2 regions of the Pradoshia sp. D12 genome follow, and region 2 is predicted to be linked to the other one. Evidence: predicted binding sites of a transcription regulator. Region 2 holds the regulator's gene; the other holds the start of a gene.

Region 1 (4,372 bases), 350 kb from region 2:
ATATAAAGCCTTTCCTAACGGATATTCCAATGCTTTAGGTTCAAAATAAACTAATTGAGGAATAAATGGTTTCATGTTTTTCACCTACTTAACAGATAGTGTGTTCAGAAATAAAAAAAAGGATGGCGTTAATCTTTACCATCCTTTTTATCACTTATATCAATTTTTTATTTACAATCCACATTTAAGCTGAGCACCGCAGTTCGTACATGTATTGCACCCACCAAGTTCCTCCACTTTTCCTTGGCGGCAGACCGGACAAGTATTTCCAACTTCGCTTCCGATTGTTACGCTTGTTGATTCAAGTGCATCAATTGTGTCGATAAGAACAACATGCTGCTTCGTATGTTGTGGCTGAGTGGATTGATCCGTATCGTTTTCAGCCTTTAACGTTAATACCTGTGTATCACGGCTTCCATCTACGTATACAGTTCCACCCTTAGCTCCGCCTTTATATAGACGCTCATACACTCGTTCTACTTGTTCAACGGAATATCCTTTCGGTGCATTTACCGTTTTACTGATCGAGCTATCAATCCAACGTTGGATAATGCATTGTACATCAGCGTGTTTCTCAGGAGTTAAATCCATTGCAGAAATAAACCATGAAGGTAGATTATTGCTGTCTGCATTAGGATTGCGACGTAAATACTCTTCTACTATATCAGCTTTCACTTCAATAAATTTACCCAAACGTCCGCTTCTGAAATATGTGAATGAGAAGTATGGTTCAAGACCTGTAGAAACACCTACCATTGTACCAGTGCTTCCAGTAGGAGCAACTGTTAACAAATGTGAGTTACGAATACCATATTTCATGATTCCTTCACGAATATGTTCAGGCATTTTTTTCATATACCCTGTATTAATAAAACGTGTGCGCAATTCTTTCGTTTCTTCCTCTGATTCACCAACTAAGAATGGGAAGCTGCCTTTTTCTTTCGCGATTTCAATAGATTCCTCATATGCTGCAGTTGCAATTGTTTCAAATACAATATCAACCAGCTTATTTCCTTCTTCGGAACCATATTCTTTTTCACAATAAATAAGCATATCATGCAGACCCATTACACCTAGGCCAACGCGTCTTTCCCCTAGAGCCTGTTTTTTATTGGCTTCAAGGAAGTATGGAGTCGCGTTAATAACATTATCCTGCATGCGCACGCCCACTTTTACCGTTTGTTTCAGTTTCTCCAAGTCCACTTGTTTGCGATCTTTATCTGTCATTTCAGCCAGATTGACAGCAGCCAAGTTACATACAGAATAAGGAGCCAATGGCTGTTCCCCACAAGGATTCGTCGCAACTACTTTTTGACCGTACGCTTTAGCGTTTGTCATATCGTTTGCATTATCGATAAAGAAAATGCCCGGCTCCGCAGAATAAGTCGCACAGATATTGATTAAATTCCATAATTCGCGAGCTTTAATTTTACGATATACACGCACAGCATAACCTAGTTTCTCCCATTCGCGTACATCACCGCAATCAGCCCATTTTTCATTATAGGCTTTCATATCTTCTTCATTATAGGACTCAACATCCGGGAATCGAAGTTCATATTCTCCGTCATTTTCTACAGCTTCCATAAATTCTTTTGTTAAGCACACTGAAATATTGGCACCTGTTAAAAAGTCTGGATTATGAACAGTATCATTTCCACCAGCGGAAAGTTTTTCTTCTGCTTCCTTAATGATTGCCTCATTAAATCCGCCAAACCCCGAGATGTTTTTATAATTGACTATGCCTTGATACATGGCTTCCTCTTGCATTGTGAGCGGAGTGAATTTCAATTTTTCAGATGCATGTCTACGAATTACTTCATCCTTGCTGACTTCCATTAAGAAGCGCAAAATTTTAGGATTTTGCATTTTTGAGATGATAAATTCTACGATATCCGGATGCCAGTCAGAGAGCATAATCATTTGAGCTCCGCGACGGGAACCACCCTGTTCAACTAAGTGAGTTAATTTTGCAATATCATCCAACCAGGATACTGCACCTGAGGATTTTCCGTTTACACCGCGAGCAAGCGTGTTTCTTGGACGTAAAGTGGAACCATTCGTACCGACACCGCCTCCGCGACTCATAATTTCCATCACATGTTTGCGATGTTCAGAAATCCCTTCACGGCTGTCATTAATAAATGGCATTACATAGCAGTTAAAGTAGGTTACTTCTGTTTCAGAACCGGCTCCATAGAGCACACGTCCTGCCGGGATAAAATTCGTTTGAACTAATTCATTATAAAATTTATCAAACCATTCCTTGCGTTTCTCTTCCGTTTTTTCAACTTCAGCCAAACCGCGTGCATTCCGTTTCGCAATCTGTTCATAATAAATTTCAAGTGGTTTTTCAATGACGTCGAGTGATTTACAAATCAGACCGGTTTTAATTTCATCATGCTTGTCCAAGGATGAGCGGAATTCTTCTTCAACCAATACATGTGCTTTCTTGGCTTCCCAATCAATATGTTGGATGTACCCAAGTCCACGGGCAGGAAATTTTGGGTCTTCTTTAATGGTAAGTACAACAAAATCTCCATTACTAAGTGTCATTTTTTCCGTATCTTTGAAGGAATAGCGATCTATCATCACAAGCCTTGAAACACCCTTATACGTCTTATTCATGTCTGGAGTAATCGGAAAAACTTGCGGAAATAGGGCTATATCTTTATTTAACCTTTCGACATTTATAGACAACTTGCGATTTGTTACAGTAGGCAATTTGATCTCTCCTTCAACCAATAATATTATCTCTTTTTTATTTATCTTTGTTAAGTTCTTAAATGAATATCTCTACGTTATCATAGGCTACATTTTAATTCAACATATAGTATTTGTATTTTTATAATTCATACCACATATAGTGTCTGGAGCATCTTCTGCTAAAATTGTCAATTATTAAAATTTTACAAAAAGTAAAGAAAATCAAAGATATAATCTTCTTTTTAACTATTTTCGAACCAAAATAAACAAAATCTCAGCTTGCATATTATGAAGCTTAACTATGCTTCATATAACAGCATTTTTGCATTTTCGACCCAAAATTTTTTTCCTAAAAAATAAATTTTTGTCCATAATGCACGATACTTGATTTATAGTGATTTGTAAACTTATTGTCCTTTCTAATAACGCTATATCGATATAACCATTATTTTGAATCCAAAGACAATATGTCTACCTTCCTAAATGCAATAATTTTTTATCACAAATTCGTAAACTATTACCAGAAATTTTTTTTGCCAGACAAATATACGAACTGTATAATAGTAAAGTGAACAGAAAGAGAAAGTGGGGATTGAATTGCCAACATCATTAATCGTATTAATTGTTCTGGCTGTATTGATCATTGGATATTCCATCTACAGTTGGTTCTCCAGCAAAAAAATGGTTACGACATTGTCCCAAGAGGACTTTAAAGCTGGCTATCGAAAAGCTCAGTTAATAGATGTTCGTGAGCAAAAAGAGTTTGATGGCGGACATATTTTAGGAGCCCGCAACATACCTTCAACACAATTGAAAATGCGTATGAAGGAACTCCGCAAAGATAAACCTGTTTATCTTTATTGTCAAAGCGGAATGAGAAGCACACGAGCTGCTCAGATGCTATATAAAAAAGGCTATCGTGAACTTTATCAACTCGAGGGCGGCTTCAAACAATGGAAGGGTAAAATTAAAACTAAATAAAATCAAAGAGCCAATGCAGGGTATGCACTTGGCTCTTTATAATTAAACGGATATTTTTTATGATTTCGTTTTATTACCACTGTTAAATTCATCTACCAGATTCTCTGCTGCTTTTTTATACAGCTGGCTCATATGAGAAAGAGAAGCGATCATTAATAATTTCTCAAAATATTCAACATCGCCATTGAACTCATCCAGAGTGCCGCCTAAATGTACCCCTTCTTCTTTTGCCTCAGAGATACTCTCTAGTATGTCTTCTTTAAATTTATGAGCATTGTGATCAGTCAAGCGCAGAAAGCTGGAATACAGCTCATCAAGCTGTAAGTCTTCCTCTACTATCTTAGTGTTCAAGGGTCCCAGAATCGTTTTAATGTCACTTATAGAGAGTGTCCCTTTCAACTGATAAATCAGGCTGATTACTATTAAATGCCGCTTAGAATATTTTTTATTTTTAATAGGAAAAAATACTTTACCCTTGGCATAATTGTTAATCATCGTTTTAGTTAAAACTTTTTCATCATCATTCCGCTTAGACATTTTGAATTTACTCTCGAATAATTGAATGACTTGATCCATATATAAATCAATATCTGGTATATCCTCTAATGTGATTTTATCTTGCAATCCCAGTTGATTGATAAGTTCTTCATTGTTTTTCATTTTGTAACCTCTGTTTACTAATAGT
Region 2 (4,372 bases):
GGACATGGCAACCCTTTAGAATGGATGGATAAAATTAGATGTAAAATAAAAGCATCATGGCAGACTGTACAGAGCCGCTGTACTATTGCCTACATATCATATGAATTCCAGTCAATTTATTTCATGCCAGGTCTGTTAGCTTATTAAGGAATAGTAATATCTAAAAAGAGACAGCCCCTTTTTTGCGCGAGCTGCCTCTTTGCCAAACCTTTTATTCTCTTTAATCTCTGCGATTTTTTCCGTCCATTTCAATTGGCTCCGTTAAATTACGGACTCTCTCCATGATCCTTTTACCTTTAACCAGTTCTTCATCTCCACGCTGAGAATACGTGAAATGGTGTTCCAATTGTTTCATGTTAAAATTGGAGGTAAAAAAGGTTGGAAGATTTTCATGCATTCGATATTGAAGGATCGGTCCCAGTACATCATCACGCGACCAGGCACTCATCGTTTCTGCTCCAATATCATCAATCATCAAAATAGGAACTTCCTTTAAGGCATCCACCTTTTGGTTATAGGAATTTTCCGCGAAGGACCCTTTTAATTCTCTTAAATATTCAGGCCAGTACACAATATGTGATGAAACGCCCTCTTCAGACAGTGCGTTTGCAATCGCACCAAGCAAATAGGTTTTACCTACCCCAAATTCACCGTATAAATAGAGCCCTTTATGACCAGCACCATTTATATATGAGTCAACAAAATTCTTTGCCTTTTCGACTGCCTCCACACGTGCTTCGGTCGTATACTCATCCCAAATCAAATTAGAAAAAGAAGCCTCCACAATTTCTTTTGGTACATGGCTGGCACGGATCAGCTTACGTAATCGATTCTTCTCTTCCTGCCTGCGTTTTTTATGACAGGGTTCATACCGAACATCAATCCGTTTCCCCTGAATAAACAGGTGCGGATGATGACCCTGAAGAAGATTTTTACATTCAGATAAAGAAGGACATTCGTCACATGTCTTCGTTTGAGTGGAGAACTCGTAGAGCTTATTCATGCTTTTTTCAATCATGTCGCTTGTCAGCTGACTGCTATGTTCATTTATAAATAAACGGACATCAGGATCTTTTAAAACAATATTTCTCATTTCATCCAATCTTTGTTGAAAGTTTTCACGCTTCCCGAGCTGATTCAGTGCATCCTGTATATTTTTCATCCTTATACACCTCCTGTTTATTTAGAATTTTCATTTTGCAATTTTTCCTTGAGTTTTCTTACCCGCTCAGCAATTTCGGTGGATTGAGCAACTGGCTCTTTCTTCTTTGTTTCATCCAGCCAGTCAGGAACGATTTCCTTCCTCGCATTACCCGATGTGCGGCGTGTTGATTTATTTGTTTTCGTCTTTTTCTCATTAGCCCAGGTTTGGTATTTCTTATGCTCACTCAAAGCCATTTCATAGGCTTCACGGACGGTGGTGATATTTTTCCTCGCCCAGTGCGAAGCAATTGTCTCCACATAGTTTGATTGCAATTTCATATCTGATTTTAACATGACATAGTGCAGAAGGACATTAACGACTCCAGGAGGAAGCTTTTGATTGACCATGACCTTTTCTACAAGTGCCAGATCATTGTCGGAAGGCATTGCGCCTTGCGAAAGGCTAACTAGAAATTCCAACGGAGAGGTTGTTTCAAAAGTATACAGCAAATGCTCCTCGGGTGTTTTAGGTTCTATGATCGTACGTTCATACTCAGGCTGTTTCTGTTCAATCAGTGTCGGCATTTCTTCACCATGATTGATGTGGAAAAACTCTCTTGCACATTTTCTGAGTTCGTCTATATCAATTTCATTATGTTGATTTTGACAGCGTAAAATCAACTTGCTCATATCCATTACATTAATTTTATATAAATACGATAGCATCGCGATGGATTCCATCACATTTGGAGTAAACGCTTTTCTCGATATAAAGCTGTTTTTAGCCGTCGCAAATAATAACTCGAAATCAAATTGCTCCATTAAATTATGGCTATATCCCTGTGGGTCCTTTGAGAAGAATTGCATGTTTTGATCAGTTTCCGAGCTGATGATTTCTTTTGGATTGCGAAATTCAGATGCAAACACCTCATTGAACGATTGTGTTATTTCCTCATAATCATCCGGTATACGTTTATCCGCAAACATCGTGAGCAGCCGTTCGTAATGTCTCTCTTCTAGTTTTTGCTTCAGATAAATAGGCAGCAAATCATCATGGAAAAATTTATCCGGACTTAAAGGACAAAGAATCTCATATATAAAAACATTACCTTCCGGAGTTGCTTTTTTATATGTTTTTAATAACCCGATTCCTTCAAGCCTTTTTCGGTATTGAAATATCTCATCCAAAGGTAAACCAAGTACATCCATTAACCAACGATGTGTCGTTTGTCTGGAATACATGTTACCTGTATTGACTTCGTTTAATAAGGTCATATACAAAGAAACAGCCAATCCTCCTACAAGTGGCTGATATAAATATTGAATCGATTTATGGTCCATTTCTGATAGCTTTTCTTTATATAGTACAACATATCTGTCTTTAGGATTTACAAACTTCCATGAAAATTGCATTGTCTACAAACCTTTCGTACTTCGGGTTTTTATAGTTGAAAAAAGAGCTAAAGAAACTGTCTTCAGCTCTACTTAATCCTCTTTTTTCATTAATTCTTTCAATTCGTCAATAAAGACATTTATATCCTTAAATTGACGATACACAGAAGCGAAACGGACATAGGCCACTTCATCCAACTCAGCCAGCCTATCCATAACCATTTCACCTATTAAATCACTTTTTATTTCAGAAAATCCTTGATTTCTTATTTCTTTTTCAACATCAGTTGCAATCTCTTCCAGTTCTTTAAGAGCAACATGACGCTTTTCACAAGCTCGGATTAAACCTCTTAGGATTTTTTCTCTGCTATATTCTTCCCGTGCGCCATCTTTTTTTACCACAATTAGCGGAATTTCTTCTACCTTTTCAAATGTAGTAAAACGATAACTACAGGATTCGCATTCTCTTCTTCTACGTATTGAACGTCCTTCATCCGCAGGGCGGGAATCCAGCACTCTTGTCCCATTATGTTGGCACGTTGGACATATCATAGATTAGCACCGTCCTTTTCTATAGTTCTATCTTATTAAAACAAATCGAATAGGACAAGTCTGTTTGCATAAAATGCTATTTTTTATCTATGATACGGCCAATACTATCGGAGAAAAGTAAATAATGGGCAAGTAAAAGACGTTTGCCACAAAAAAAAGAGATGCATATGTACTGCACCCCTAAAAGTTAGAGTTTGAATCTAGCTTTTTTGAGTCAACACAAAAGGACATCTCTTTAATATTTTTTATTTATAATGCTTTAGCAAGAACATGGCTGACAGCAACCGGACCCATGCCTCGCGGGATTTCAATGTGTTCCCTAACCTGAGCGTTTAAGGCTTCAGCTATAAAATCAGCAGCCACATTAGGATCTAAGTCACCGCATGTATATACATCAATACTCGCATAACCATGTTCCGGAAAACTATGAATGGTTAAATGTGATTCAGATATAATGACTACTCCGCTTACTCCCTGTGGCGCAAACTTATGGAAGGCTACTTCTCTAACTTCAGCTCCAGATCGTAAAGCAGCGTCCACGAATATTTGTTCAATCTGATTAACATCGTTCAATTTAGATAAATCACAGCCCCATAATTCAGAAATGACATGACGACCTATTGTATGCATGTTCAATTCCCCCTTTAGCATTTAAACGAATTATAATTATCTTCGTTTCTGGCCTTTACTACCACGGGGGAAAGTTAGTCCTGAGAGGTCCTAACCCTTTAAGTAGTACTGCCAGGATGATGAAGTTTACGACATTTAGTATATATGGTTTATATTTCAAAATCAATCATACAATTCAATATTAGTTAATAATTACCACTAAATGTACATTAATTGTTTTTCTTAGTTTATTCTAGAATATGAATCAAAGAACGGCCTGAACCGCCTTTTTTTTTAGAAAGACAGCCAGACCGTAATAGATATTGTTTATTATTATTAACTTACTTTCACCTTATCCTCCTGAAGAAGGCGTGCCACATGGTTTACTAATTCTACCACTCTGCATGAGTATCCCCACTCATTGTCATACCAGGCAAGCACTTTCACTTTATTTGCACCAATCACCATTGTTGAGAGTGCATCTACAATAGCCGAATGTGGATTCGTATTAAAATCAATCGAAACAAGCGGCTCTGTGCTGTATTGGATAATACCGGCCAATGATCCTTCAGCTGCTGTTTTAAACGCTTGATTGATTTCATTAACAGTAACTTCTCTTTTTAAATCTACTACCAAATCAACTAAAGAGACGTTTGGAGTTGGTACTCTCAACGCA

Evidence for each region. Region 2 encodes NrdR, which represses ribonucleotide reductase genes. Its sites were predicted from a motif close to AACACNATATATNGTGTT; they were not measured.
Region 1: F7984_RS13390 (vitamin B12-dependent ribonucleotide reductase) is a predicted target of NrdR. The motif match lies at 2,854-2,871, and genes of this name have one in related genera.

What each region holds. Positions count from the first base shown of each region.
Region 1 is NZ_CP044545.1:2,794,608-2,798,979, forward strand. It holds gene splB (spore photoproduct lyase) at 1-75, opposite strand, end outside; gene F7984_RS13390 (vitamin B12-dependent ribonucleotide reductase) at 172-2,724, opposite strand; gene F7984_RS13395 (rhodanese-like domain-containing protein) at 3,304-3,687, shown strand; gene F7984_RS13400 (DUF1836 domain-containing protein) at 3,745-4,347, opposite strand.
Region 2 is NZ_CP044545.1:3,141,857-3,146,228, forward strand. It holds gene dnaI (primosomal protein DnaI) at 221-1,162, opposite strand; gene F7984_RS15090 (replication initiation and membrane attachment family protein) at 1,180-2,556, opposite strand; gene nrdR (transcriptional regulator NrdR) at 2,629-3,087, opposite strand; gene speD (adenosylmethionine decarboxylase) at 3,337-3,717, opposite strand; gene F7984_RS15105 (glyceraldehyde-3-phosphate dehydrogenase) at 4,033-4,372, opposite strand, start outside.